DNA from 4 places in the Mesorhizobium sp. B2-3-14 genome. Region 2 is predicted to be linked to each of the others. Evidence: riboswitches for the same ligand, from Rfam matches in the RefSeq annotation. Region 2 holds a riboswitch; each other region holds the start of a gene.

Region 1 (7,336 bases), on a different contig from region 2:
GCGCATCGAGCCGCACCGTCGCTTCCGCCAGCGAGGCCCGCATCGCATCCTGCCAATCGAGATCGGCGAGCGCGCGGATGCCATATTCCAGGGCCGGTCCTGCGACAGCCCACGGCCCGAACTGCATGTCCAGCCGTTCAGCCGTCGGCGCGTCGGCAAGCGCGAACCCGAGCCGCAGGCCGGCCAAACCAAAGAACTTCCCGAAGGAACGCAGCACGACGATGCCGCCCTGGCCGACATCGCCGGCGAGGCTGTGCTCGCGTGGACCGACATCCATGAACGCCTCGTCGACGACCAGCAGCCCGCCCTTGGCGCGAAGTCCGGCGGCCAGCACCAGCAACCGGTCGCGCTCGACGACGCGCCCATCGGGATTGTTCGGATTGACTATGATGGCGAGGTCGGCTTCCGCCAGCGCCGCGAAATCGCTGAGCTCGACCACCTCGTGCCCGGCAATCGCCGCCGCCCGGGCGTGTTCGGCATAGGTCGGCCCCAGCACCATTGCCTTGCCGGGCCTCACCAGCGAGGCGACGCGCGGCAACAGGATCTGTGTGCCAGGGGCTGCCACCACGGTTGCTGGGGAAGGCGCCCCATAGGTGTTGGCCGCAATCTCTACCAGTTCGCGCCCACGCGCGGCCTCTGGCAATCGCCACAGCGAGGTGGCGGGCAGGTCGAAAAGCGGGTAGGAGTGCGGATTGATACCGGTCGAGAGGTCGACGAAAGGCAGCACGGCATTGGGGAAAAGCGCCCTTGCCCGGCCAAGACTTCCACCATGGTCCACCGCTCCTTCAAGAAGCTTCATGTCAGTCCTGATCGCTTTCCTGTCATTAATTGTCGAATTCGCCCTTAGTTATCCCGACTGGCTGTTTCGCGCCATCGGCCATCCGGTGACATGGTTCGGCAGGCTAATATCCTTTCTCGACTTGCGGCTCAACCGCGCCACTGATCCCGACGCGTTGCGTCGCCAACGTGGTGTCCAGGCGCTTCTGGTCATCGTGCTGGTGCCGGCGATAGCAGGCCTTTGCGTGCAGCTTGTTCTGCTCTGGTTCGTCCCCCTGGGGTGGATCGTTGCCGTCTTTCTGGCGACATCGCTTCTGTCACAGAAAAGCCTTTACGAACATGTCGAAGCCGTCGCCGACGCGCTCGACAGCGGAGGCCTCGACATGGGCCGAGCCGCCGTTTCGCGGATCGTCGGCCGTGATCCCGAGACACTCGACCGCGCCGGCGTCTGCCGCGCGGCAATCGAGAGCCTGGCGGAAAATTTTTCCGACGGCATCGTCGCCCCCGCCTTCTGGACCGGGGTCGGAGGGCTCGCCGGCGGCGCGGCCTACAAGGCGGCCAACACTGCCGATTCGATGGTCGGCCACCGGACTCCGCGCCATGAGGCCTTCGGCTGGGCGGCGGCGCGCTTCGACGACTGGATCAACCTGCCTGCATCGCGGCTGACGGCGCTGCTGATCGTGCTCGCTTCCCTCCTGGTCGAGGGCGCCGACCCCCGCGACGCCTGGAAGGCGGTACGGCGCGACGCGAAAAAACACCGCTCGCCCAATGCCGGCTGGCCGGAAGCGGCCATGGCCGGCGCGCTCGGGCTGGCGCTCGCCGGACCACGCAGCTATGGCGGTGTCATGGTCGACGACATCTTCATGGGCGAAGGCGGCCGCCGCGATGTCGACAGCGGCGATATCAGGCGGGCGCTCAAGCTTTACCGGGTCGCGGACTACCTGCTGATCGGCTTGTTCGGCCTTGTCGCGCTGATCGCCGTTCTGGTTTTCTAGAACTCGATGCCTTGCTGCGCTTTCACGCCAGCCGAGAAATGGTGCTTTGTCACCCCCATCTCGGTGACCAGGTCCGCCGCCTCGACCAGTGCCGGCTTGGCGTTGCGGCCGGTGACGACGACATGCAGGCCTTCGCGGCGAGCCTTGAGCGCCGCAACCACCTTGTCGAGAGCGAGATAGTCGTAGCGCAAGGCAATGTTGAGCTCGTCGAGCACGACAAGGCTGATCGAGGGGTCGGCGATCAATTCCAGAGCCTTGGCCCAGGCGGCCTCGGCGGCAGCGATATCGCGCTTCAGGTCCTGCGTCTCCCAGGTGAAACCCTCGCCCATTGCGTGCCAGACGACACGGTCGCCAAAGACGGCAAAGGCCTCCTTCTCGCCGGTGTGCCACTTGCCCTTGATGAACTGGACGACGCCGACGCGCTTGCCGTAGCCGAGCATGCGCAGCGCGAGACCGAAGGCGGCCGTGGTCTTGCCCTTGCCGGGACCGGTGTTGACGATCAGCAACCCCTTCTCGATCGTCTTGCCCGCAACCTCGGCGTCCTGCACCGCCTTGCGCTTGGCCATCTTGGCGCGATGGCGTTCTTCATCCTTGTCGTCGATATCGGTCATTTCACTTCACCTTGAGCGGTAGCCCCGCCACCATGAGCAGCACCGTGTCGGCAATCGCGGCGACCCGCTGGTTGAGCCGGCCGGCATCGTCACGAAACCGACGCGCCAGTGCGTTGTCGGGCACGATGCCTTGCCCGACCTCGTTCGTTACCACGAACCACGGTCCGCGCGGCCGCGACAGCACGTCCGCCAGCCGCCGGCACGCGGCCTCGACGTCGTGATCGGCCAGCATGTGATTGGTCAGCCACAGCGTCAGGCAGTCGACAAGCACCGGCTGCCCGTCTGGCAACGCCTCCAGCGCTTCTGCGAGGTCGAGTGGCGCATCGATGGTCAACCAGCCCTCACCGCGCCGCGAGCGGTGCAGCGCGATGCGCTCGCGCATCTCGTCGTCATAGGCTTGCGCCGTGGCGATATAGGCCCAGGGCGAGGGCAATGCCGTCACCAGGGTTTCGGCGTGCGCGCTCTTGCCGGAGCGCGCACCGCCGATGATGAAGGTCAGCCTGCCGCGATCAGGCAAAGCTGTCGCGCAGGCTGGTCGCCGTGCCGGTGAAGCGCCTGCGCACCACGCCCACGATCGCGCCAAGCACCAGCCAGAACACCAGATTGGTCACCGTCACCGCCACCACGAACTGATGGTGCAGGCCTTCCGGGATCGGTGTCTCGAAACTGTCGGGCTGCGGCGCGCCGACGACATGCGGCGCGACGATCAGCAAGACGGCGAGGATGGTCAATGGCAACGATCTGCGAAACACGATCAGGCCCAGGCCGGTCGCGGTCGCGGCCGCCGTCGCCGTCCACCAGATCTGGCGCGGCAGAAGATCGGCCGCCGGCATTGCCGGCAGTTCCGGCTGCAGTCCGAGGCCCGGTGCCAGTGTGAACACGGCAAAGCCGGCCAAACCCCAGAACACACCCTGGCGCCAGTTGCCGACGCCGCCGAAGAACTCGGAAACCGCGACCAGGACCAGTGCGAAGCCGATGCCGGTGACGATATTGGCAACCACGCTAAAGGCGAAACGCTCGAAACCGTCGGCCGGCGCCCAGCCTTCGTCTTCCTCCGCCGGTGCCATGGCATCGGTGCCCGCGGGCGCGGCAGAGCTCATGGCATTCCCAGCGGAGGCCACCGTGCTCATGGCATCATTGGTCGCCGCTGGTGCGGTCGCGTGATCATGGTGGTGGCCGCCGTCGGCCTTTTCGTAGACTTCCGCCTTGAGGATCAGCGGCACGGTGGCATAGGCCTGCATGCAGGCGAGGACGACACCGGCCACGAGCCCCGCGATCGCCGCGACGAACACGACGTTGCGAAACAGATTCATGATGTCGGATCCTCGTTAGTGGCAGGGAAACGCCATCGAGTGGCGATAGTCGTGGGCAGCATTGTGGACCGCATCGATATGCGAGAAGCCGACAAAGCCGACGACGAAGATGCCGAGCAGCGCCGCGAGCGCGAGCTGCATGAAGCGCGACTGCGAGGAGACGGAGGCGCCGAGGGAGACGGAAGCGGTAGTCATGTCTTGTCCTTTCGCCCTCCACCCGAGGGCATCGAAGTCAGTTTCCTGTCGCCGGCAGGTCTCCTGGCTCGCGGATAAGCGCCCTTCCCCACCTTCCCGAAGAAAAATCTTCAGTGGCATATGGAGAGGACTACCGCACACAGTTGCGGGGGCAGCCACGGCATTGGGCAGGAATTCCTGCCCGCACCGCATTCCCTCTTGGCTCCAAAAAGGAACCGACGACATCGGTGACTATAGGGAAATTCGCCGCGCCCGGCAAACCAAATTCCGACAGCCGCCAGAGCAGGAGCGCCGTATCGGCGAAGCTGCCCTCCTCCCGTCCCGATTGACAAACTTCATGGCCGGGTGTCGGCTGGCACCCCTCACGGGAAGCCAGCCATGCAGCCCAATGCCAGCGAGCGCGAGCCCTATAACGGCCTGACTCGAACGGAGCCGACGCTGCCCTCGTCGGCCTATTGGGACCAGGACAACTATCAGCGCGATCTCGACGCCATCTGGTACAGGAACTGGCTGCTCGTCTGCCGCGAGGCCGACCTTGCCCAGCCTTTGGCGTTCCGCACCTTCCGCGTCGGTACGCAGGAAATCCTCCTGCTGCGCGACGACACCGGCGAGTTGCATGCCTTCCACAACACCTGCCGGCATCGCGGCTCGCAGCTTTGCCAGGAAAGCCAGGGCCGGCTGAAGGCGCGGCTGATCACCTGCCCGTATCATGCCTGGTCCTATTCGCTGCGTGGCGATCTGGTGCGCGTGCCGTCGAAATCGCTGCCTGACGGCTTCGACAAGGCCGATCACCCGCTTTATCGCGTCGCGCTCTCGGTGTGGCGGGGCTTCGTCTTCGTCAATCTTGCGGAAGATGCCGCCAGCTCGGCGCAATCTTCCTTCGATCCGGCCTCCGGCGATCTCGGCAATTGGCCGCTGGAAACGTTGGTATCAGGCCACGTGCTGCGCAAGGTGATGAACTGCAACTGGAAGATTTTTTGGGAAAACTTCAACGAGTGTCTGCACTGCCCGGGCGTCCACAAGGATCTGTCGCGGCTGGTGCCGATCTATGGCCGCGGCCTGATGAGCCGGCATGACGATCCCGAATGGCTCCGCCACGCCGACAATGACGCGCCGGAATTTTCCGGCGGCCTGCGCGCCGGGGCTGAGACATGGTCGCGTGATGGGCAGACGCACGGGCCGATCTTCCCGAGCTTGACGCCGGCGGAACGCAGCACCGGTCAGACCTATGCCACCAGCCTGCCGTCGATGTTCATCGTCGGCCATGTCGACTATGTCAGGACCGTGCGGCTTACGCCGCTCGGTCCCGAACAGACCGAATTGACCGCGGAATGGCTGTTCGCGCCCGAGGCGCTCGCCGAGACCGACATCGACAACATCGTTGCCTTCGGCACACAGGTGCTGGAGGAGGACGCGGCAATCTGCGAGGTCAACCAGAAGGGCCTGCGCTCGATGCGTCATACAGCTGGCGTGCTGATGCCCGAGGAGTACGACCTGCACCGCTTCCACGATTGGGTGCGCGAACGGCACGCTGCGCGCTCACCCGAGGCCTGAAGATCACAGCGACTTCGGCAGATATCGCCAGGTCATGAAGCCGCAAAAGGCTGCCAGTAGCCCGAGCGTGACGAACACCGAGCCCAGACCGAAGAAGGCCAGCACCACCGAATAGACCAGCGGCGGCGTCAGTTCCGAAAAATCGAGATAGGTGCGGTAGACCGCCGCCATCTGCGCGCGCTCATAGGAGCGCACCGAGCGCATGAAGGCGGTCGAACCCAGCGCGTCGAGCGCGATGGTGAAGAAGGCGCCGCACAGCAGGAAGGCACCGGTGAGCAACGGCACGGTTTCGCCCACGGCACCGGCCGCCAGCAGCGTCGCCGACATGGCGAAATAGGCAAATGTCATGGTCCTGCGGCCGCCGAAGCGTTTCCCCGCCTTGCCCCAGAAGATCGCCATGAACAGCAGCGCGTTGCCGGCCGAGACCAGCAGGCCGCCGGCCAATTCGCCCTCGCCGGTGATGACCATGAACAGCGGTCCATAGACGAAGAAGGTCGTCCAGAAGCAGGAACGGCCGAAGGCTATCAGCCAGGCCAATCTCAGCCTCGGCTGGGCGACGAAGCGGCCGATGTTGGCGAGCGGATTGGCCGGTCGTGTCTTGCCCGGGCGGATCGACTGGTTGTCGCTCAGCCGATAGGTCCAGAACAGCGCCAGCAAAGCCATGGCGAACACCGCCACCGCGCCATGCGCGGCATAAATGCCGAAGCGCGTATAGAGAAAAATGCCGAGCGTCGGCCCGCAGGTCCAGGCAACCATCGACCACGCCATCCGCAGCGATTCGGCCTGCATGAAATCGGTCTTGCGGATGTGATCCATGATGTAGAGGTTGAGCGTGATCGACAGCGCGCTGGCGCCCATCACCCGGCACAGCATCCCGGCCAGTTGCCCGGCGAGCGTATGGGTGACGAAGAACAGCGAGCCGATAGCGAGCAGGCAGGCGCCCGCCGTGTAGACCCAGCGCCGCGCGAAGCGCCGGATCAGCATCGGCATGAACAAGGTCACCGACAGGCCGAGCAGGGACACGGCGGTGTAAAGTATGGAGACGATCTGCTCGTTGTGGAGAATCTCGTAGGCCTGGATCGGTATGACGCTCGACACCATGGCGCGGGCGAAGGATTCGACCGCGTAAAGCGAGGCGAAGGTGCGCGCATCCGCGGCCTTGAGGGCCGGAAGCCAGATCGGATGGCGAACATGGGTGGACATTGCTTCCCCAAAGCAGAATCGCGGCGTCGAATCTGCCGTGGACATTTCAGGCGCATTAAGAGGAAACCGACGCACATCCGGCAAAAAGCGAAGCCGGTCAAAGGCTTTTCCGCGCTGGCCCAACCCGGCGGCTGGCGCGGACCCCGCCGCGCGGTCCAGGCCAAGGCGCCCGGTCTTCTTCTATCCGGTGCAACCGTGATAGTCGTCGTGGAGGGGCTGAATCAGATCGCGAGACCATGAGCATCCACACGCCGACCGTACCCGTCCCGCAGCCATCGAAGCGCATCGTCGCCATCGATATCTTGCGTGGCATCGCGCTGATCGCGATGGCGAGCTACCACTTCACCTGGGACCTGGAATTCTTCGGTTACACCGATCCCGGCCTCACCGCCTTCGGCTGGTGGAAGTTCTACGCCCGCTGCATTGCATCGACCTTCCTGTTCCTGGTTGGCGTCAGCCTCTATCTCGCCCATGGCCGGCAGATCCGCTGGAACGGCTTCTGGAGACGGTTCGCCATGGTCGCCGGCGCGGCGGTCGCCATTTCGGTCGTCACCCGCGTCGCCACGCCCGACGGGTTCATCTTCTTCGGCATCCTGCACGAGATCGCGCTCGCCAGCCTGCTCGGCCTCGCCTTCCTGCGCTTGCCGGCGTTGCTGACGCTTGCCGTCGCCGCGCTCGTCATCGCGGC
Region 2 (7,336 bases):
GCCGGCTCCGGGATGCCGTCAATGCCGGGATGCGCGATGAAGATGCGACCCGTGGACGGTGCCGGCTGGTCATGCCCGGGCTCGACAAAAGCATGGCCCAATGCATCGGCAAGCACGCCGTGACCGAGATGCACGGTCAGTTCAAGCCAGGGCAGGCGAACCTTTCGCATGGTCGGATAGCGCGCGGCCGCGCCTTCAGCGGCGGCGATGAGATACCTGGCGTAATCCGGCAAGGTTTCGAGCGTGACGCGCGGCATCAATCGCCTTCCATCACGCTGCGGCCGCCCCGTCAGGAAGCCTGCTTGACCGCCGGCCAGCCGAGAGGTTCCTCGACCTCGTGGATGGGATCAACGACGATCAGGTCGGCGAGGTCGTCGTGAATGCTCACATTGAGCGGCTCGTTCGTGGCGGCAAGCTCGGCAGGCAAATCGCCCGGCAAAGGCTGCGCCGCCGCGTCCAAGCGCACCAGCAAACCCAATTCGAGCAATTGCGATATGAAGCGTTCGAGTTCGGCCTGGCCTATTGTCGAGCCGCCGGCGCTCAGCCCGACCAGAGCCTGGGCGTCCGCGCCGGATGAAAGCGCCTGCCATACCTTGCTGCCGGAATCGGAAAAGCCGAAATATTTGCCATTGGCAAGATTGAGCACCACGGCCTCGCCATCGAAAGATTCGAAAACGATATCCCGGCTCGCTACCGCATAGGCGTGGGAGTCATGCGTCATTGTTGCCCCGTCCTGCATTTCCTGCCCGCCAGCAGGACCGCTTCCACCAACAACGCCTGTAAACTTTCAGGTCTTCCTTGGCAAGGTAACCTTTGCCGGCAACGCGGGACCATTTCCGGGTTCAGTCGAAAGCCGGGCGGATCAAGCCTCGATTTCAAGCGGCGACAATGGCTTGGAACAACAGGCCAGGATGAAGCCATCATCGATCTCATGATCGAGGATGCCGCCATTGTGGCTCATCTCGACGCTGCCGGAGACTTTCTTCACTTTGCAAGTTCCGCACAGGCCGAATTCGCAGGCGGCCGGTATTCGCACGCCCGAGGCGCGCGCCGTCTGCAGCACGGTCTGGCCGGCGACACAGTCGGCGTCGACATCCGAAAGCGCGAAGCGGATCGGCGTCGCGGCTTCGACGCAAATCGCCGCGCCGTCTTCAGCCGGCGAGGCAAACGGCGCTGGGATTTCCTCCATCGCCGGCGCGGCAAAGCTCTCTTGATGGTATTTTGCCATGTCGAACCCGGCGGCCTCCAGCATGCCGCGCACGGCGCGCATGAAAGGGTCGGGGCCGCAGCAGAAGATTTCGCGTTCGCGGAAATCGGGCGCCAGGAGCGGCAGCCGGATGGCGTCGATGCGGCCCATATGGCCGTACCAGCCCTCGCGGCTCGACCGCTCCTCGATCATGAAGCCGAGCGACAGCCCCGGCATATGGCCGCCGAGCAGTTCGAGTTCCTTGCGAAAGATGATCTCTTCCGGGCGCCGCGCGCAATTGACGAAGCCGACATCGGTCCATGGCGCGCAGTCGTTCAGCCAGCGCAGCATCGACATCATCGGCGTCACGCCCGAACCGGCCGAGATGAACAGGTATTTCGCCGCCGGGTGGCTGTGCAGCGAAAAGTCGCCGCCCGGTCCATAGGCCTTGACGTGCGAGCCGGGCGTCAGGTGATCGAACATCCAGCGTGTGCCGACGCTGCCCGCCTGCGCCTTCACCGTCACCGCGATCGAGAATGGCCGTGACGGCGATGATGACAGCGTGTAGGTGCGCATCAGCGGGCCGTCCGGTGTCGGCAATTCCAGCGTCACGAACTGGCCCGGCTTGTAGCGGAACCAGGTCTGGTTGTCGGAGCGGAAGGTGAAGGTCTTGACGTCGGGCGCCTCGTCGCTGACGCCGGTTACTTCCAGCACCTGCAGCCTGTCGTTCCACGGCGCCATCTGGTCGAGGTGGCGATAGAGGCCAAGATCAGTCATGGCGTTCATCCCTGCATACCTTTCATTTTGGGCGTGTCGTGATCCCAAAGCCGCTGCACAGTTTTGGCCGACATGCGCTAGGCGACACTGCGCAGAGCAGGCCGGCCGTCTTCGGAAAGCCGTGGGCCGATAAAGCGCGCGTACCAGTCGACGAACTGGATGACGCCGCCCTCGTGCAGCTCCGAATAGGGACCGGGCTCGTAGGCCGGCGACAGGATGCCGAAGGCATTTTCCTCGACGATGCGGCGGTCCTGGTCGTTGGTCTCGGTCCAGACATGGGTGAGTTCGGCGAGATCGTAGTCGACGCCTTCCACGGCATCCTTGTGGACCAGCCATTTGGTCGTAACCGCTGTTTCCGTGGCGCTGACCGGCAGCACGCGGAACGTCACCGCATGATCCACGAGGATATGGTTCCAGGTTGTCGGGTAGTGATAGTGCATCAGCGTGCCGATCCGGTCGGCCGAGACGCTGTCGGACAGGTTCTTCTTCACCGCCCGCTTGCCGGTCATCGTGTAGCTCTGGGCATCGCGCAGCAGCGGCGCGCGGGTGGCGCGGTATTGTCCGGCCGGGTCGATGCGAAACTTGCTGGGCAGGCCAACAGCTTCGCACTTCGCCCAGTGGGCCAGCATCTCCGGATCGCTGTCGGCGCCTTGCACGCCGGTCACGGTCGGCGCTTCCGGGAAGGTCTTGCACAGCTCAGGATGGTTGCCCGCGCAATGGTAGCATTCGCGGTTGTTTTCCCAGACCAGCTTCCAGTTGCCCTTCTCGATGATCGTGCTCTCGAAGGCGATCTTGGCCTCGCTCAGCCGGTGCGGCTGGAGATAGGGCTCGATCATCGCCTGCATCGGCGCGAAGTCGGCGGGCTCCTTGGCCAGGCAGATGAAGACATAGCCGGCGACGCTTTCGCAGGCGACCGGCTTGAGCCCGAACTGGCTCTTGTCGAACCCATCGGCCATCTGGCGGGCGAACAGCAGCCGGCCGTCGAGTTCGTAGGTCCACTGGTGATAGGGACACACCAGTTTGGCGGCCATGCCCTTGTCGGTGTTGCAGACGCGGCTGCCGCGATGGCGGCAGGAATTGTGGAAAGCGTTGATCTTGCCCTGCTGATCGCGCACCAGCACGACCGGATAGTCGCCGATCTGCACGGTGATGAAGCTGCCCGGCTTGGGCAACTCGCAATCATGGCCGATGAACAGCCAGTCGCGATACCAGATCAGTTCCATGTCAAGCTTGAAGTAGTCCGGGTCGGTATAGAAGGGCTGTTCCAGCGAAAGGCCCTGTCTGCGGCCGTTCAAAAGCCTCAGCATGTCGTTGCGCGCGTCCATGTCCTGTCCTCATTTTCAAGGACTGAACTGGTGGTGATGGAGGAAGGACTGGGCGCAAGCCGGCGAAGCCGGACAACACCATCCGCCCCTTGACCGCCCACCGCGATCAGTCGAGTTCTAGCGATCTCGGGCTGGTTTCCGGGCTCTGGAGTTGTCCTGGCGGACCATCGCGACACCTTCCCAGGCTTTCGCCCAGTGGTCTCCCGTTGCGACTTGAACTCCACCACCGTTGCGGGGGCAGCGCCGGAATCTGACCGGCTTCCCAATTCTCCGCTCCGTCGTCACGCAGCGGCACCTGAGATCGCTCGATCTAATCACGACAGGGTTTGCGACATCGGCACGAAAGCGACATCGCATCCATGCGGCGCGACACGTACGCGGGATCGTCCCGGCGCGGTTGCAGCGGGGGAATCGCCTCTTCTCGCCAGGCGCGCGGGCACAGTTTTCGACCCTCAGCCGGGCCGGAAAAGGGTTAATGGTTTCGAAAAGTGACTATTAGCAGAGTCTAAAATCGAACCGAACGGTTCGTTTCTGTTGACGGTGCGTGCAGGACGGTGTGAACGCCCAGCCTTCCGACACAGTTGGTGATCGGGTTATGATCTCAGACAACTATTTGATATCAAACGGAAAAATAAGACATGTAGAAGGCGTTGGTACAATTTCAAGTGGTGGAGTCATGGTCCACGCTGAACAACTTCGTGATTGGAAACGGCAAGGGGGCTCTCCCACATCGGGGCTGTCCGAACGACGCGATTTAATCCCAAGACACGCCGCTAGACGGACGGGAAAAATACTGGAGTACAAAAATGAAAAAGATCATTCTCACTGCCGCCGCCCTTCTGGCTATTTCCGGCAGCGCCTTCGCTAGCAGCGACCATTATGGTTCGAACGCCGCGACCCCCACGGCTACTGTCGACAGCTCCTACACCGCTTCGACTAAGAAGTCGGAGCCGGCTGCCCAGACGCCTGTGACGGGCGCCGACCACAACCTCTTCGGCAACAATTAATAGCGATCCCCGGCACGCGGCGGGTGACCCTGCCGCGCTGGTGGACCCTACAAATTCAGGAGTATTAAAATGAACAAGATCCTCATTGCTGCCGCTGCCGTTCTGGCTCTCTCCGGCAGCGCTTTCGCCGGCAGCGACAACTATGGCTCCAACGGCGCCAACCAGGCTGCTGCCGCTTCGACCGACAATTCGAACACCGCGTCGATCGGCAAGTCGGCTCCGGCCACCTCGGCGCCTGTCCAGCAGGGCAGCGACCGCAACCTCTTCGGCCATTAACGGCCATCCCACGGCCGGTGGGCTCTGGCCCGCCGGTCCGCGGGACTTCCAAAATTCAGGAGTACCTAAAATGAACAAGATCCTCATTGCCGCCGCCGCCGTTCTGGCCGTCTCCGGCAGCGCCTTCGCCGGCAGCGACAATTATGGCTCCAACGGCGTCAACCAGCCCACTGCTTCGTCGACTGTCAATGTCGATACGTCGCATACAGGTGCGATCCGCAACAGCGATTCGCCTGTCTACAAGCTGCTCAACTCGTCCGGCGACGTGCAGAAGCCGGCCCATCAGGGTGCCGATCGCAATCTCTTCGGCAACAACTAACCAGCCTGTGCAGACAAGAACAGCGGCGGGCCAGGCCCGCCGCTCTTGTTCTTTCATTACCGGACGGCCGTCTTCAGGCCGCCTTTGCTTCCGCTTCGTGGAGGGCAAAGGAGCGACCATCGGCATCGAAGATATGGAGATCGCCGGCATTGGCGGTCAGCCGCAGCGTCGAGCCGCGCTTGACCTCGACATTGCCCGGCAGCTTGGTCACCAGCGGCAGGTCGGCCCGGCCGATATCGACATAGACCAGCTGGACCTCGCCAAGCTGTTCGAGATAATCGACGGTCCCCTCGAACAGATAATCCGCACCGCTGGCGATCGCGAGATCTTCCGGCCGTACGCCGAAGCTGACCGCCGCTCCCTTTGCCGAAGCAGGTGTCGCGATCGGCACCGTCGCCTTGCGGCCGCCGACATGGCTGACGATGGTCGGATTGCCCGTCTTGTCGACCGTCGCCGGCAGGATGTTCATGGCCGGCGAGCCGATGAACTGGGCGACGAAGAGGTTGCCGGGGTTCTTGTAGAGTTCCATGGGCGTGCCGACCTGCTCGATGTGCCCGTCCTTCAGCACGACGATGCGGTCGGCCAGCGTCATCGCCTCGACCTGGTCGTGCGTGACGTAGATCATGGTCGTGTTGGGCATCGATTCCTTGAGCTTGGCGATCTCGATGCGCGTCGCAACGCGCAATGCGGCGTCAAGGTTCGACAGCGGTTCGTCGAACAGGAACACCTTCGGATTGCGCACGATGGCGCGGCCGATGGCGACGCGCTGCCGCTGGCCGCCCGACATCGCCTTGGGCAGACGGTCGAGATATTTGGTCAGCTGCAGGATCTCGGCGGCTTGCCGAACCCTTTTGTCGATCTCGGCCTTGCTTTCCCCACCGATCTTCATCGAGAAGGCCATGTTGTCGTAGACGGTCATGTGGGGGTAGAGGGCATAGGACTGGAACACCATGGCGATGCCGCGCTTCGAGGGTGGCACGTCGTTGACCACCTGGCCGTCGATCTTGAGTTCACCCGACGTGATTTCCTCGAGCCCGGCGATCGAGCGCAGCAAGGTCGACTTGCCGCAGCCCGACGGGCCGACGAAGACTATGAACTCGCCCGATTTGATGTCGAGGTCAATGCCGTGGAGAATGTTAAGATTGCCATAGGACTTCTTCACTTGTCTCAAATTGACATCGGCCATTGGTTTCCTCCAGTGATTCCTCGGATGTTTCAGCCTATGCGTCCGAACCAGGCGCCATAGCCGCCGAGCTCGACCGACCCGGTGCTCGCCTGCCCGGAGAGCCCGTGTCCCGGCAAAGGTTGCAGGGTTCGGTTGCCGAGGTCAACCTTCGCCGGCCTTGCGCCCAGATTGAAGACGCAGACGATCTCCTCATTGCCCGACCGGCGGGTGAAGGCGACGGTGTCGCCCTGGCTTTCGATGAAGGCGATGTCCCCCTTGGCCAGCGCCGGATGGGCGCGGCGGAAAGAAAGAAAGCGCCGGTAATGCTCAAGCAGGGAGGTTTCGTCGCCTTGCTGCACGTTGACCGCCTGCGGCAGATGCTCGGCCGGTACCGGCAACCAGGGTTTTGCCTGGGAGAAGCCGCCATTCCTTGCATTGCCATCCCACACCATGGGCGTGCGGCAGCCGTCGCGGCCCTTGAATTCAGGCCAGAAACGGATGCCGTAGGGATCCTGCAGATCCTCGAAGCGCAGGTCGGCCTCGCCGAGGCCGAGTTCTTCGCCCTGGTAGATGCAGACCGAACCGCGCAGCGACATCAGCAATGCCGAGATGACCTTGAGATAGGCCGACGGGTCCGCCTCGTCGGCGGCCCAGCGCGAGGCCGGTCGCATCACGTCATGGTTGGAAAACGCCCAGCACGACCAGCCGTCGCTGGCCACCCGGCCAAAAGCTTCCAGCACCGAGCGGACCTTGGCGGCGCTGATCTTTTCCGGCGCCAGGAAGTCGAAGGAATAGCACATATGCACGCGCTTGCCGCCGGCGGTATAGGCGGCGACCACGTCCAGCCCGCGTTGCGAATCGCCGACTTCGCCGACCGCGGCGGTCGCCGGGTACTCGTCGAGCAGCGCCCGGAAGCGCTCGAGGAAGGCGAGGTTCTCCGGTCGGCTTTTGTCGTAGATATGGTCCTGGTAGTTGTAGGGATTGACCGCCGGCGCGGTCTGGTCGTTGCGCTGTTCCGGCGGCAGCGGCGGGTTGTTTTCCAGCCCCTGGCTGTGGAAGTAAAAATTGATGGTGTCGAGGCGAAAGCCGTCGACGCCGCGTTCCAGCCAGAAGCGGGTGACGTCGAGCAGCGCGTCCTGGACTTCGCGGTTGTGGAAATTGAGGTCGGGCTGCTCGGCCAGGAAATTGTGCAGGTAGTATTGCTGGCGGCTGGTGTCCCATTGCCAGGCCGAGCCGCCAAAGATCGACAGCCAGTTGTTGGGCGGCGTGCCATCGGGTCTT
Region 3 (7,336 bases), on a different contig from region 2:
TCGATCACCAGCGAACGCGGCCAGTCGCCATGCGACTGCATGTAGCCGCGCACCACTTCTTCCGCTGCGGCTTTGCCAAGATCATAGGCGGTCGGCGTCGGCATGGTGCGCGGATCCGAGGTGAACAGGTTGCGGCCGGTGGGCAAAACATCGGAACGACCGCGCGCGGGTGCGCCGGCCGGGCCCGCCTTGACGTGACGGCCATCGAGCGCGGCGAGCAGGGAGGCCTTCTCGGTGTCCGCGCTTTGCCGGCGCCTGGAGTCTGGTTCGTCGTTTGGAACGCGGCCGTAGATGTGCAGCCCATCCTTGATGGCGAAATCCTTGAGGTCGCAGAGCCAGGCGTCGATGCGGCGCAGCGCTTCGTCGGGCGCGTCGGTCTTGGCGACGCCGGCTTCCGAGGCAAGGCCGGTCTTTTGCGCGGTTTCGACAATCAGCCTGGCGAGCCGGTCGCGGCGACGGCGGTCGAGCCCGTCGGCCTGGGCGTATTCGTCGACCAGCCGCTCGAGCTTGTGCTGGTCCTCGTCCAGCCCGGCGCCTGCCAGCGGCGGCGGCAAATGGCCAAGCGTGACGGCGGCAATGCGCCGTTTGGCCTGCGCTGCTTCGCCTGGGTTGGAAACGATGAACGGATAGATGACGGGTAATGCGCCGGTGACGATCTCGGGAAAGCAGGTTTGCGACAGCGCGACGGTTTTGCCGGGCAGCCATTCCAGCGTGCCGTGGGCGCCGACATGGACGAGAGCGTGGACGCCGAGCGATTTGCGCAGCCACAGGCCAAAGGCGATCAGGGCATGGCGCGGGGGGAGGGTCGGGTCGTGATAGTCGGCGCGGCGATCGGCCGAGCGGCCCCGGTCGGGGGCGAGGGCCACGGTGACATTGCCGAAGGTGGCGGCGCGGAAGGGGAAGCTGGCGGCTGGCGCTTGAGCGCCCCCCTCTGTCCTGCCGGACATCTCCCCCTCTAGGGGGGAGATTGGTAGTTCGCAGGCCGACGTTCCTTCTGCAATGTTGGAAGTTGGCGAAAGCCGCGACGAAAGTTCGATCTCCCCACTAGAGGGGGAGATGTCCGGCAGGACAGAGGGGGGCGCCTCGCGCAAACCTGTCCCCTCTGCCTTTCCCCAAGCGGCTTCTACCGCGGCGATTGCTGCGAGCGGCAACTCCTTCGAGAAGCTCAAATACTCCTGCAGGGCCAATCCGTCGTTGCTATGCTCCAGCAAATCCAGCAATTCACGCGGCGTTTGCGGAATCCCGTCAACGGCATAGCCCTGTTCGCTCAAGTCGTGCAGCATGGCCAGCACGCTGGACGGCACGTCCAGCCCGACCGCATAGCCGGTGCGGCCAGGGGCGCTGGGATAATCGGGAATGAGGATCGCGAGCTTGCGCTCCTCCCGTCTTGTCTCCCGCAGCCGGATGAAAGCCGCGACTCGACCCGCCACTTGCTCCAGCCGATCCGGTTCCGGCCGGTTCGCCAACGCACGATGGCCAAGCGCCGGATCGATATCGCTCTCGGCCTTGAAGGAAATGGCGCCGGCGAGGATGCGGCCGTCGAGTTCGGGCAGCACGACATGCATGGCAAGGTCGGCGGGCGCCAGGCCGCGCTGGTTGTTTTCCCAGATGTCACGGCGCGTGGTGGCGACGATGACCTGGAAGACGGGCGCGCCGGCGCGGTCGAACAGGGTTTCGACGCCGGGCTCGGCGCCGGAAGCGAACGCGGTCGCGGTGACGATCGCGGCGGGTTTCAGCGATGCGATGGCATTTTCGACGAACGCCAGCGACACCGGATCCTTCAGACTGGAAACGAAGATCGGGACCGGTGCCAATCCCCTGGAGCGCAAAGCCTCGGCCAGCGCATCGATCGGGGCGACATCGGCGGCAAGCAGCATCGATCGGTAGAAGAGAATCGGGATAATGGGAGTGCCGCTATTGGAACCGGCCGGCTCCTCCGCGACCCCCAATCCAGCCTGATAGTAACCGGCCTTCGGCACGCTCACCGGGTTGGCGACGGGCGCATCCTGTCCAGCCAGGCCTGCCAGCCTGTGCACCAGCGCGCCCATATTGGCTGGGCCACCCTCGCGGAAATAGCCGAGCAGGCCGTCCAGTTCGGCGCGCGGCAGCGTCGACGCTTCGACCAGCCTGAGATCCTCGTCGTGGCTTTCGCCGGGAAGCAGCGCCAGTTTGATGCCGCGTTCGCGGGCAATCACCGCCAGTTGGTCGCAGCCATAGCGCCACCAGTCGTAGCCGCCGAGGATGCGCACCAGGATGATTTTGGCGTGGCGGGCGACGCTGTCTATCCAGAGGTCGACGGACATGGGATGGCGCAGGTCGCGCAGTGCGGCCAGCCGCATCGAGGGCAGGCGACCGGCATCGGCCTTCCACGCCGCGGCCAGTCCGGCGAGATCGCTGTCGGTGAAGGACAGGGCCACGATATCCGCCGGCGCCTGCCTGAGGTCGACGGGCTCGGCGAGATCGTCGAGCGAGGCGGAGGTCGTGGTGAGGATGTGCATCGCGGCCCGGGCCTGAAAATCAGCCGGCGAGGATACGTTCGATCGCCGGGCGGTTCAGCCCCTTGAGGCCAATGACGACGAGGCGCGAGCGGCGGTCGTCCCCGGCGGTCCAGGCGCGGTCGTAGTAATGATTGACGCGCGGGCCGACGGCCTGCAGCAGGAGCCGCATCGGTTTGCCGCCGACCTCGACGAAGCCTTTCACGCGCAGCACGTTTTCCTGTTCGGCGGCCGCGGCGACGCGCTTTGCCAGCTCGTCGGGATTGGCGATCGAGGGAATGTCGACGATGAACGTGTCGAAGTCGTCATGCTCGTGATCGAATGCGCCGTCATGGTGGGACTTGCGGTTCTCGATGTCGTCCTCGACGGCGAGACCGAGCCCGAGCAGCACCGAGGGATCGACCTTGCCATGAGACGTCGGCACGATCTTCACGGCGCGGGCGGAGTGTTCGTTGATAATGGCGTTGGCGCGGGCTGAACCGGCGGCATCCATCAGGTCGCTCTTCGACAGGATGATCAGGTCGGCGCAGGCAATCTGGTCCTCGAACACTTCCTCGACCGGATCGTCATGGTCGAGGCTCTCGTCCTGCGCGCGCTGCGCCTGCAGGGCGTCCATGTCATTGGCGACGCGGCCTTCCGCCAGTGCGGGACCGTCGACCACGGCGATGACGCCATCGACCGTTACGCGGCTCTTCACCGTCGGCCACTGGAAAGCCTGGACCAGCGGTTTGGGCAGAGCGAGGCCCGAGGTTTCGATCAGGATATGGTCGACCTTCGGCGTCAGCGACAGGATCTTGTCGAGCGCCGGCACAAAATCGTCGGCCACGGTGCAGCAGATACAGCCATTGGCCAGTTCGACGATGTTTTCCTCTGGGCAGGTGTCGATGCCGCATCCCTTGAGGATCTCGCCGTCGATGCCGATGTCGCCGAACTCGTTGACGATGATGGCGATCCGCTTGCCGCCGGCATTTTCCAGGAGATGGCGGACCAGTGTCGTCTTGCCGGCGCCGAGGAAGCCGGTGACGACGGTGCAGGGAACGCGGGACAGAGATGTTGTCATGATCAGTCTTTCAGCATGTCGAGGGGAGGGATGCGGGCAACGAGGCCGCGCTTGAGGCTATCGGGCCTGCCCCGCCAGGGAATGAGGCCGTCGCTCGAGGTGGCGAAGAGTTTCGCGCCGGTGACGAGATCGGCGCCGCTGGTCGTGGTTAGATCGCCGAACACATAGCTCCAGCAGCCGTCGCGCAGGACCGCGGCGCTCAGCCGGCGCTTGCAATTGCCGAGGCATTCGACCGTGCGGATGCGAATGTTCTCGCCCGAGGCGGCTTGGCGCGTATCTTCGGCCAAAAGTTCGCCGGCCCGGGGATGGGCATCGGAGCCGGTCTCGTCGCGACAGGAAGCGCAGACGATGACCGTGATGCCGGCCAGGGGATGATCCCCGCCGGACGAAATGTCGGTTGTTTCAGCCGAAAAACTGCTGTCGCGATCCACATCAGGCTCCTTGCCCGGAAAACCCGCCAGGCGATCGGATTCTTGCATTCCAGACGGCAGGTCTCCTGGCTCGCGGGTCATCGCCTTGGGTAGCCGCCTTCCCGGGACAATCCCAGTGGCTTTCGGCCTTGGCTCTTCGCTCACAGTTGCGGGGACAGCCGCGGATTTGGGATCTTCAATCCCGCACCGCATTCCCTCTTGGCTCCTCCCTTTGCCGAGAGGAGACCGTCTGGATGGGATTTAGGCTCTTGCGGGCAGCGGTGTCAACGCGAGCTTACGACACCGCGATGTCGGACAGCGCCGGGCCGAGATCGCCGGCAGGCGTTATTTCCATGCGCTCGAGGCCAAGCCAGCCCTGCATCTGCTTCAATTCCTCGAAGAGTTGAGCCGCAGTCTCCGCCGGTGCGTTGGCCTGCGCATAGGCCGCATGGACACGCAGGACACTGGCCGGCCGGTCAGCCTTGAGGTCGACGCGCGCCACGATCCTGTCGCCGAGCAGGAAAGGCAGGACATAGTAGCCGTATTGGCGCTTGTCGGCCGGCGTGTAGATTTCGATGCGGTAATGGAAGTCGAACAGCCGCTCCGAGCGCGAACGCTCGAAGACGACCGGATCGAACGGCGCCAGCAGAGCGCGGGCCTCGATCTTGCGCGGGATACGGGCGTCCTTGTGAAGGTAAGCCGGCTTGTCCCAGCCCTCGACACGGACCGGCAGCAAGTCGCCGAGTTCGACCAGTTCCTCCAGCCGGCCTTTCATGTCGGCCGGCGAGAGCCGAAAATAATCGCGCAGGTCGCCTGATGTCGCCACGCCATGGGCACGGGCGGAAATGCGCAGCAATTCGCGGTGCGCGTCCTCAGGTGTCGGTACCGGCAGATCGAGGATCGCCTGCGGCAGCACGCGCTCCGGCAGGTCGTAAAAGCGCTCGAAGCCGCGCCGGTGCGCGGTGGTGATGCGCCCGGCCCAGAACAGCCATTCGAAGGCGTGCTTGGCATGGCTCCAACCCCACCAGCCACCGGAGCCTTTCTGGCCTTCGAGCGCCGAAGCGGCGATCGGCCCGCGCGCGACGACCTCGCGGTAGATCTCTTCTATATAGGCGGCGTGCTCGCGGCCCCATTTGGCCAGCCCCAGATACATTTCATCGCCTTGCTCGGCGCGCTGCATGCGCCAGCGCATCAGTGGGTAGGTCCCGACCGGCAGGAACGAGGCTTCATGCGCCCAATATTCGAAGACGGTGCGCTTGCGCGTTACGGCGGCGTTGTCGAGCAAAGCGAGGGGATAGGGGCCGAGACGCGAATAGAGCGGCATGTAATGAGCGCGCACCACCGCACTGACGGAATCGATCTGCAACAGGCCGGTGCGGGACAGAACGCGGGCGAAATGGCGGCGGTCCGGCGTGCCGGCGGGGCGGGGATCGAGAAATCCCTGGGCGGCGAGGGCGATGCGCCGGGCGGCGGCAAGCGAGATCTTTTCCTTCATGCGTATGCGTCCCTGATGGACCTGTCTGGCGTCATTGCCCGGCGTGATTCCCGTCCATGCTAGCAGGGTTTTGGCGGCAACCCTGTCAGGAGATAAAAGTGGAGTAAAAAGCGAAGGAAATCAAACAGGAGCGGATGGGACCAGTTTCTCCCGGAATGCCGTCCAGCTCGGTGTTTTGAACAAGGTTTGACTTGCTTCGCTGGAAGTGCTGCGCTAACCCTCGCCGCGTTGCAGCATAGGCCCCTTAAAACGGTTCAGCGGTTAATCTGTCACGCTTCCGCATTAAGGTTCGGTGCTGTAGTCAAAGTGGATTGGCGCCAACGGAAAGCCGCTGCATGAACGCACTTCTCAGTTCGTACCTGCCCATCGTCCTGTTTATCGGCGTGGCACTGGTCGTCGGCCTGGCGCTGCTGGCGGCTCCGTTCCTGGTGGCGTATCGCAACCCCGATCCCGAAAAGCTTTCCGCCTACGAGTGCGGTTTCAACTCGTTCGACGATGCCCGCATGAAATTCGACATCCGCTTCTACCTGGTGTCGATCCTGTTCATTATATTCGACCTGGAAGTTGCCTTCCTCTTCCCCTGGGCAGTGTCCTTCTCGAAGATCGGCATGCTCGGTTTCTGGTCAATGATGGTGTTTTTGGCAGTGCTGACCATCGGCTTTGCCTATGAATGGAAAAAAGGAGCGCTGGAATGGGATTGAACGACAGTTCAGGCACCCTCGTCGCGCCGAAGCCCAAAGGTATTATCGACCCCAACACCGGCAGGCCGGTAGGGGAGGACGATCCCTTCTTCCTCGAAATCAACAATGAGCTTGCCGACAAGGGTTTTCTGGTCACCTCGACCGAGGCGCTGATCACCTGGGCGCGCAGCGGCTCGCTGATGTTCATGACCTTCGGTCTGGCTTGCTGCGCGGTCGAGATGATCCACACCTCGATGCCGCGCTACGATTCGGAGCGGTTCGGTGTCGCGCCGCGCGCGTCTCCGCGCCAGTCCGACATCATGATCGTCGCCGGCACGCTGACCAACAAGATGGCACCGGCGCTGCGCAAGGTCTACGACCAGATGCCGGAGCCGCGCTACGTCATCTCGATGGGCTCCTGCGCCAATGGCGGCGGCTACTATCACTATTCCTATTCGGTGGTGCGTGGCTGCGACCGGGTTGTGCCGGTCGACATCTATGTGCCCGGCTGCCCGCCGAGCGCCGAAGCCCTGCTCTACGGCATTCTTCTGCTGCAGAAGAAGATCCGCCGCACCGGCACGATCGAACGGTAAATCCATGGCCGCCTCCTTAAGCGAACTGTCGACCTATCTCGGCGAGAAGCTGCCTGGCCGCTTCGGCCATGCGGTATTCGCCTATGGCGAGCTCACCGTTCACGTCGAGCCTCAAAACCTGATCGAGGTGATGACCTTCCTGCGCGACGATGCGCGCTGCCAGTTCATCTCGATCATCGATGTCTGCGGTGCCGACTACCCGTCGCGGGCCAAGCGCTTCGACGTCGTCTATCACCTGCTTTCGCCGAAGCAGAATGTGCGCATTCGCATCAAGGTGCAGACCGACGAGGAGACGATGGTGCCTTCGATCACCGGCGTCTATCCTGGCGCCGACTGGTTCGAGCGCGAAACCTACGATCTCTATGGCGTGCTGTTTTCGGGCCACCCGGACCTGCGCCGCCTGCTGACGGACTACGGTTTCGAAGGCCATCCGCTGCGCAAGGATTTCCCGCTGACCGGTTTCGTCGAAGTGCGTTACGACGACGAAGCCAAGCGCGTCATCTACGAGCCGGTGGAACTGAAGCAGGAATTCAGGAACTTTGACTTTTTGAGCCCCTGGGAGGGAACCGACTATGTCCTGCCCGGCGACGAAAAAGCGAAACA
Region 4 (7,336 bases), on a different contig from region 2:
GGGTCTTGATGTTTCTGCACATCGCTTCCGTATCTCCTCTTGTCCGTTTCAATCGGGACGAACTGTATCCTCAATGATGATCGTGTCCAAAAACCGGTAAGGCTGCTCCGGACCTCAGTCCGCGTCGAGCGGCTCGGTTCCAACCGGCTTGCCGTCGCGCGACAGCCTGATCTTCTCGACCTTGTCCTCGGCGGCCTTCAGCAGCCGGTCGCAATGAACCTTCAGCGCCTCGCCGCGCTCGTAAATCCGGATCGACTGGTCGAGCGGTACGTCGCCACGCTCCAGATCATCGACGATCTTCTCCAGTGCGTCGAGTGCCTGTTCAAAGCTCATCGCCTTGACGTCTTCGTTGATCTCACCGGTCATCATTCATCCTTTCATCAGTCGCCCGACATGGGCGGCGACCGAAAATGCCAATCCCTGCAGATCGTAGCCGCCCTCGAGCAGGCTGACGAGCCGGTTACCGCCGTGGATTGCGGCGCGCTGCATCAGCTGGCCGGTCGCCCAGTCGAAATCGTCCTCGGTCAGATTGATTTCCGCCAGCGGGTCGCGATGGTGCGCGTCGAAGCCGGCCGAAACGATAATCAGATCCGGCGCGAAATTGTCGAGTGCCGGCAGCACGCGCGACAGGAACGCATCGCGAAACACCTCGCTGCCCGTCCGAGGCGCCAGCGGCGCATTGACGATGTTGCCGGCGCCGGTCTCACTCTTCGCGCCCGTGCCGGGATAAAGCGGCATCTGGTGCGTCGAGCAATAGAGCACCGAGGGATCGTCCCAAAAAATATCCTGCGTGCCGTTGCCGTGATGCACGTCCCAGTCGACGACAGCGACACGCTCGGCGCCATGCTTCCTCTGCGCATGGCGCGCTGCGATTGCGGCCGTGTTGAAGAAGCAGAAGCCCATGGCCGTGGTCTTTTCGGCATGGTGGCCGGGCGGGCGGGCGGCGACGAAGACGTTGTCGGCGCGGCCCGCAAAGACGTCGTCGACGGCGGCATTGGCGGCACCGATCGCCGTAATCACCGCCTGCCAGCTTTTCGGGCTGGCGGTGGTGTCGGCGTCGATGCGGGCAATGCCTTCGTCGGGGATGGCGGCGCGGACACGCGCGACGAAATCGGCGGGATGCGCGTAGAGGATGGTCGCCTCGTCGCCGTGCGGTGCCTCGACGCGGTCAAGCGTGGCAAAAGCTTCGTCGTCGAGCACGCGCTCGATGGCGCGCAGGCGGTCGGGCCGCTCGGGGTGACCGGGCGGCGTGATGTGTTCGAGAAAGATCGGGTGCGTGTAGAGACGGGTGGCCATGCCCCCTATCTAGTGCCCCGGCGTCGTGATGGCCATGCGTTGCGGCTTGATCGCTGGGGAAAATCGAACCTGCGTCCATTCATGTCGCTGCGGGCATTGGCGGCGCCGGCCCTTCGGCGTAAGGTCGCAACCACTGCCTGGTGCCCGCCGGGCTGTTTGTTTTAGCGGCATTTTGCGACGCCAAGTGATTCCACTTGGCTGCAAATGCCTTGGCGGGAGAATCGGGAACACGGTTGAACTCCGTGGCGTGCCCAACGCTGTGAGGGGGACCGCGCCGGTAAATGCCACTGTCGATGACGGGAAGGCACCGGACGCGGGTCGATCCCGAGCCAGAAGACCGGCCTGGCAGGCATCGTCATCCGCATGGTCAGGCGGATGACATCGATTGCAATCGCAAGGGGACAAGCGATGCCGGAAGCTATGACCGCTCCAATGGGCGATGGATTTGACCAGATTGCGCGCGACGCTGTTTACCGCGCCATCTTCACACGGCGCGACGTCCGCAGCCATTTTACATCGGAGGCGATCGACGACGAGGTGCTGGCGCGGCTGCTGCTTGCCGCCCACCACGCGCCATCGGTCGGCTTCATGCAACCCTGGAATTTCATCGTCATTCGCGATGCCGCGCGGCGGGCGGAGGTGCGCGACCTGTTCCTGGCCGCGCGAGAACGGGAACTGCCTGAAATCGAAGCAGAACGGCAGGCGCTCTACCGCAAGCTCAAGCTGGAAGGCATTTGCGAAAGCGCGCTCAACATCTGCATCACCTGCGACCGCGAGCGCTCGAAAGGCTCGCCGCTGGGGCGCTGGCACAATCCGGAGATGGATCTCTACAGCACGGTCTGCGCGGTGCAGAATTTCTGGCTGGCCGCGCGTGCCGAAGGCGTCGGCGTCGGCTGGGTCAGCATCATCGAGGCGCAAGCGCTGAAAAGCTTGCTGGCCATTCCCGATCAAATGACGCCGATCGCCTATCTCTGCGTCGGCCGCGTTTCCGAATTCGCACCGAAGCCGGATCTCGAAACACACGGCTGGGGCCGGCGGCTGCCGTTGCCCGAGCTTATCATGAGCGAGACTTTTCGCGGACAAGGCGAAGCGCCGCTCAAATCAGCAGTGGCGCGCCTCGGTACCGCCGCCGGTGCGCCCGCGAGCCTAGCCGATCAGCGCGTCGCGCCGGCCGTGCCCCAGCGCGAACCGCCGAAAGTGGAGAGCGCCTTGTCCTTGAGTTCCCTGAACTTCGACGAGGCTTCGGCCAGCCTGGCGTCCCAGGCGGCATCGGGCACCTGACCCTCGATAGTCTTGAAATAGACCTGCATCAGGCAGGCAATGGCGAACGGCTCAATGAAGGCCGCCTTGAAAGCCCAGGCAAAGACGATTGCCAGCACGAAAGCCCAGCCGGCGAGCTGCCCGGGCATGACGTAAAGAATAGCGGCTGCCGGAGCCAGCATCAGCAGGAAAATCACGAACGACACGCCCCACATGATGACCCCTAGCCAGACGGCATTCTTGACCATGGTCTTGCCGTTCTGGGCGTAGAGCACAACGCCTTGGCGCGCGGTTTCGAACGGCGAGGACGAACTGATGCGAATGTTGTAGCCGAGAATGATCTCGTCGACATAGGTCAGCGACAGGCGAATCACCGTGTTGAGGAACGAAACCAGGCCGCTCAGGCCAGGAATGGGCAGGAAGGCCGCGATGCCGCCGAGCAGGCCGGTGATGGCGTGTATGGCGCCCTTGACCAATTGATCGACGACGAAAAGGATGTTGGCCTCGGCAAAACGCTCGGTCACGACCTCTTTCGCGTAGGCGATCTGGTTCTGGCCGTCGGGAATATCATTGCCGTCGATCAGATGCACCATGACGGCGATATGGCCCGCCTTGACGACGTAGAGAATGTATTCGCGGATCCAGTAGACGGCGATCGAGACGATGCCGAAACCGACCACGCCGCCCCACATCGCAAAAGACAATGGTCCGTCGGGATCGGTAGAAATATGGCCGACGCCATAGCCGACGGAGGCGCCGGTGCCGGTGGCCACGATGTAGGCCAGCGTGATGCCGAAATAGACGATCATGCGAAAGACAATGAAAGGCCAGGTCCGCATCATGATGGACACCGACCTGCCGATATCGAAATCCCACACGCCCCGAATCTCCCCTCAGAGATGGCTGCGGAGGATGCGCTCAAACCGGCTATTGTCAATTGCAGGCAGTGGCGGGACTGCCATGGCGGTTCATCTTGAAAGCGCTTCCGGCTTTTTCAGCAGGCCTTCGAGCAATTGCTTGAACGCGGCCACCACCATCTTCGATGTCGCTTCGGGATCTTGCGAATTGGCGATGCGCTGCGCGGCCTGGCTGCTCGCCCCATTGATCAGCCGCGCTGCCGACTCCGGGTCGACGCCGGGGACGACCACCCCTTCCCGCTGCAGCGCTGTCAGATGATCGGTCATTGAACCGACGCAGGCATTGGCATTCGACCACAGTGCCGGATCGCCCAGCACAGCCGGACCATCCCGGAACATGATGCGCTGGATTTCCGGCTCCAGCGCCATTTCGATATAGGTGGTGCATTCGTCGACGAAATGCTGCCAGCGGGTCGGCGCCCGCGACGCGACCTCATTCACCCGGGCCGCCATTTCCGCGTCGATTTCGGCGATAACCGCCTCAAGCAGTCCCTTCTTGTCGCCGAAGTGATGATAAAGGGCGCCGCGCGTCAGCCCGGCCGACGCGGTGAAATCATCCATCGACGCTTCGGCATAGCCAATGGTGCCGAAAGCCTGGCGCGCCGCGGCGATCAGCTTGGCGCGTGTCTCGGCGATCATCTCCTTGCGCGGTCGATGCATGCTTCTGGCCTTACTTACATACGCTCCGTATGCCAATTGACATACGCGACGTATGCTCTATTTAACACTTATACGTCTCGTATGTAATTGTCGAATCGCCCCTTGTCGAGGAACAGGATCATGCAAAACCCCTATTCGGAAATCTTTCGCGCGCCCGGAGCCAGGGGCTTTGCCGCCGCCGGCTTCATGGCGCGCCTGCCGATCGCCATGGCGCCGATCGGCATCGTGGCGATGCTGTCGCAGACGCGTGGCGAATACTGGCTGGCGGGTGCGGTTTCGGCGACATTCGCCTTGGCCAATGCCTTCCTGGCGCCGCAAATATCGAGGTTGGTCGACCGCCTCGGCCAGACGCGGGTTGTCGTACCCACCACCATCATCTCCGTGCTCGCATTCGCGGCCCTGATCGCATCGGCCAATCAAGACTGGCCGGTATGGACGCTGTTCGCGTCGGCGCTGCTGGCCGCGGCAATGCCAAGCATGCCGGCCATGGTGCGGGCGCGCTGGACCGAGATTTTCCGGGGCCGGTCCGAGATGAACACCGCCTTCGCCTTCGAGTCGGCGGCGGACGAACTGGTCTATATCGCCGGCGCATCGCTATCTGTGGGCCTCAGCGCCGCGCTGTTCCCGGAAGCGGGCGTGCTCGTCAGCACGCTGTTCCTCGCCTTGGGCTCGATAGCCTTCGTTCTGCAGCGTTCGACCGAGCCGCAAGTGCGGCCGGTGGACCATGGCTCCAGCGGCTCGGCAATCCGCCTGGGGCCGGTTCAAATCATCACCTTCGCCATGATCTTCATCGGCGCGACCTTCGCGACGACGGAGGTGAGCACGGTGGCGATCACCAAGGAACTCGGCCAGCCGGGCACTGCCAGTCTCGTCATCGGCGTCTATGCGCTGGGCTCCTTCGTGCTCGGCATCATCATCGGCGCGCTCAACCTGAAAGCACCGCTGCAGCGCCAGCTCGCCATCGCGGTTGCCTTGGTCGCGCTCGGCACACTGCTGCCGCTTAGCGCCAGCACCGTGCCAGCGCTCGCGCTGACTGTCTTCATCAGTGGCGTGGCGATCTCGCCGACCTTCATCACCGCCTTCGGCCTGATCGAGCGGCATGTCCCGGAAGCGATGCTGACCGAAGGCATCACCTGGGTAACCACCGGGATCGGCATCGGCATGGCGCTGGGCTCCTTCGCCGCCGGCGCCGTGGTGGATGCATTCGGCGCCCAGAACGGATTCTGGGTCTCGGTGACGTCAGGCGCTATCGCGCTGATCACGGTGCTGCTCGGCCAGCGCAGCCTCGCCACCCACGAATGCGAGTTGGAAGGATGCGAGGCGGCAATCCCGGCCGAGTGACAGGCAGGGTTTGTCGAGCTCAGATGATCTCGGTCTTGGCGATGTGGATGCCAAAGCCTTCGAGGCCGACATAGTGGCGCTCGCGCGAGGCAATCAGGTTGATCGAGGAAATGCCGAGGTCCTTCAGGATCTGGGCGCCAAGGCCGATCTCGCGCCATTCGCTCTCGCGCCGGCGCGCCTCTTCATGGTCCTCGCGGTCGCCTGGCGCCGGCCGGTTGCGCTCCTGGTGGGCAACGCCGACCGAGCCTTCCCTGAGATAGACGATGACGCCGCGCTTGCGTTCGCCCATCGCCTTCATGATGCCGTCGAGCCGGTGGCTGGTGCCGAACACGTCGGTCACCACATCCTCCGAATGCAGCCGCACCGGCACCTCCTCGCCGTCGCGGATGTCGCCGAAGACGATGGCGACGTGATGCATCGTGTCCCAGGGCAGCGTGTAGGTGAAGACCTGGGCCTTGCCACCCAGCGTCTCGATGTCGGAGCAGGCGACGCGCTCGACCAGGGTCTCCTTGCGCTGCCGGTAAGCGATGAGGTCGGCGACCGATACCTGCCTGAGGCCATGCTCCTCCGCGAAGGCCGCGACCTGCGGGCCGCGCTTGACGGTGCCGTCGTCATTGACCAGTTCCGAGATCACGCCGATCGGCGGCAGGCCGGCGAGCTTGCACAAATCGACCGCCGCCTCGGTATGACCCGAGCGCATCAAGACGCCGCCCTCGCGCGCTATGAGCGGGAAGATGTGTCCAGGGCGGACGAAATCGGAGGCACCGACATTGCCGTTGGCGAGGTTACGCACAGTCAGCGTGCGGTCGTCGGCCGAAATGCCTGTCGTCGTGCCATGCTTGAAGTCGACGCTGACGGTGAAGGCGGTGGTGTGGGCCGAATCATTGTCGGCCACCATCGGCGCGAGGTTCAGCCGCTTAGCCTCCTCGCGCGGCATCGGCGTGCAGACGATGCCCGACGTGTTGCGAACGATGAAGGCCATCTTCTCCGGCGTGCAATGGACGGCCGCGACGATCAGGTCGCCCTCGTTCTCGCGCCCGTCATCGTCCATGACGACGACGATCTCGCCGCGTTCGAAGGCGCGGATGGCTTCGACAATCTTCTTCTGGTCATAAGACATGGAATGCTCGCTTCGCTCGCAGGGAATAGGGACTGGGCAGTAGGGGTTAGGGAATAAAAGGGGCGGGCTGGCAGCTGACCACTGACTACTGCCTATTCCCTACCGCCTATTCCCTTCCCCGTCTGTCCTCTGTGCCGCAGATAATGGTCGGCGATGGCGCAGGCAACCATGGCCTCGCCGATCGGCACGGCTCGGATGCCGACGCAGGGATCGTGGCGACCCTTGGTCATCACTTCGACATCCCTGCCGTCCTTGTCGATCGATTTGCGCGGCGTCAGGATCGACGAAGTCGGCTTCACCGCAAAACGGGCGACGATCGCCTGGCCCGTCGAGATGCCGCCCAGGATGCCGCCGGCGTTGTTGGACAGGAACACCGGCTTGCCGTCATTGCCCATGCGCATCTCGTCGGCATTCTGTTCGCCGGTGATGCGGGCGGCCTCGAAACCATTGCCGATCTCGACGCCCTTGACGGCGTTGATCGACATCAAGCCGGACGCGAGGTCCTGGTCGAGCTTGGCGTAGATCGGCGCGCCGAGGCCGGCAGGCACACCGTCGGCGACGATCTCGATCACCGCGCCAACGGAGGAACCGGCCTTGCGGATGTCGTCCAGATACCGCGTAAAAACAGGAACCGAAGCCGGATCGGGGGTGAAGAACGGGTTCTCGGCATCGCCGATGAAATTCCAGTTCCAGTTGGCGCGGTCGATGGACTTTTCGCCCATCGACACGAGCGCGCCGCGCA

The links. Region 2 has a riboswitch for cobalamin ahead of FJ950_RS03600 (aromatic ring-hydroxylating dioxygenase subunit alpha). Riboswitches for the same ligand answer to the same signal wherever they lie in the genome.
Region 1: linked by a shared signal. The riboswitch ahead of FJ950_RS06170 (CbtB domain-containing protein) and the one ahead of FJ950_RS03600 (aromatic ring-hydroxylating dioxygenase subunit alpha) in region 2 are both predicted to bind cobalamin.
Region 3: linked by a shared signal. The riboswitch ahead of FJ950_RS05970 (DUF1636 family protein) and the one ahead of FJ950_RS03600 (aromatic ring-hydroxylating dioxygenase subunit alpha) in region 2 are both predicted to bind cobalamin.
Region 4: linked by a shared signal. The riboswitch ahead of bluB (5,6-dimethylbenzimidazole synthase) and the one ahead of FJ950_RS03600 (aromatic ring-hydroxylating dioxygenase subunit alpha) in region 2 are both predicted to bind cobalamin.

The regions. Positions count from the first base shown of each region.
Region 1 is NZ_VFVP01000002.1:311,374-318,709, reverse strand. Features, by position in the region: gene cobD (threonine-phosphate decarboxylase CobD) at 1-799, opposite strand, end outside; gene cbiB (adenosylcobinamide-phosphate synthase CbiB) at 798-1,772, shown strand; gene cobO (cob(I)yrinic acid a,c-diamide adenosyltransferase) at 1,769-2,383, opposite strand; gene cobU (bifunctional adenosylcobinamide kinase/adenosylcobinamide-phosphate guanylyltransferase) at 2,385-2,900, opposite strand; gene FJ950_RS06175 (CbtA family protein) at 2,893-3,696, opposite strand; gene FJ950_RS06170 (CbtB domain-containing protein) at 3,712-3,891, opposite strand; cobalamin riboswitch at 3,927-4,126, opposite strand; gene FJ950_RS06165 (aromatic ring-hydroxylating dioxygenase subunit alpha) at 4,270-5,445, shown strand; gene FJ950_RS06160 (MFS transporter) at 5,449-6,648, opposite strand; gene FJ950_RS06155 (DUF1624 domain-containing protein) at 6,885-7,336, shown strand, end outside.
Region 2 is NZ_VFVP01000001.1:779,991-787,326, reverse strand. Features, by position in the region: gene FJ950_RS03615 (serine kinase) at 1-257, opposite strand, end outside; gene FJ950_RS03610 (PqqD family peptide modification chaperone) at 290-721, opposite strand; gene FJ950_RS03605 (hybrid-cluster NAD(P)-dependent oxidoreductase) at 863-1,963, opposite strand; gene FJ950_RS03600 (aromatic ring-hydroxylating dioxygenase subunit alpha) at 2,041-3,288, opposite strand; cobalamin riboswitch at 3,400-3,602, opposite strand; gene FJ950_RS03595 (DUF680 domain-containing protein) at 4,095-4,295, shown strand; gene FJ950_RS03590 (DUF680 domain-containing protein) at 4,365-4,571, shown strand; gene FJ950_RS03585 (DUF680 domain-containing protein) at 4,642-4,890, shown strand; gene ugpC (sn-glycerol-3-phosphate ABC transporter ATP-binding protein UgpC) at 4,964-6,076, opposite strand; gene FJ950_RS03575 (alpha-glucosidase) at 6,106-7,336, opposite strand, start outside.
Region 3 is NZ_VFVP01000002.1:269,722-277,057, forward strand. Features, by position in the region: gene FJ950_RS05960 (cobaltochelatase subunit CobN) at 1-2,498, opposite strand, end outside; gene cobW (cobalamin biosynthesis protein CobW) at 2,518-3,555, opposite strand; gene FJ950_RS05970 (DUF1636 family protein) at 3,558-3,986, opposite strand; cobalamin riboswitch at 4,024-4,231, opposite strand; gene FJ950_RS05975 (winged helix-turn-helix domain-containing protein) at 4,261-5,460, opposite strand; gene FJ950_RS05980 (NADH-quinone oxidoreductase subunit A) at 5,796-6,161, shown strand; gene FJ950_RS05985 (NADH-quinone oxidoreductase subunit B) at 6,152-6,733, shown strand; gene FJ950_RS05990 (NADH-quinone oxidoreductase subunit C) at 6,738-7,336, shown strand, end outside.
Region 4 is NZ_VFVP01000005.1:47,954-55,289, forward strand. Features, by position in the region: gene FJ950_RS14705 (DUF2277 domain-containing protein) at 1-22, opposite strand, end outside; gene FJ950_RS14710 (exodeoxyribonuclease VII small subunit) at 115-366, opposite strand; gene FJ950_RS14715 (histone deacetylase family protein) at 370-1,296, opposite strand; cobalamin riboswitch at 1,475-1,657, shown strand; partial or broken gene bluB (5,6-dimethylbenzimidazole synthase) at 1,729-2,334, shown strand; gene FJ950_RS14725 (hypothetical protein) at 2,451-3,434, opposite strand; gene FJ950_RS14730 (TetR/AcrR family transcriptional regulator) at 3,525-4,133, opposite strand; gene FJ950_RS14735 (MFS transporter) at 4,254-5,474, shown strand; gene ribB (3,4-dihydroxy-2-butanone-4-phosphate synthase) at 5,494-6,594, opposite strand; gene aroC (chorismate synthase) at 6,687-7,336, opposite strand, start outside.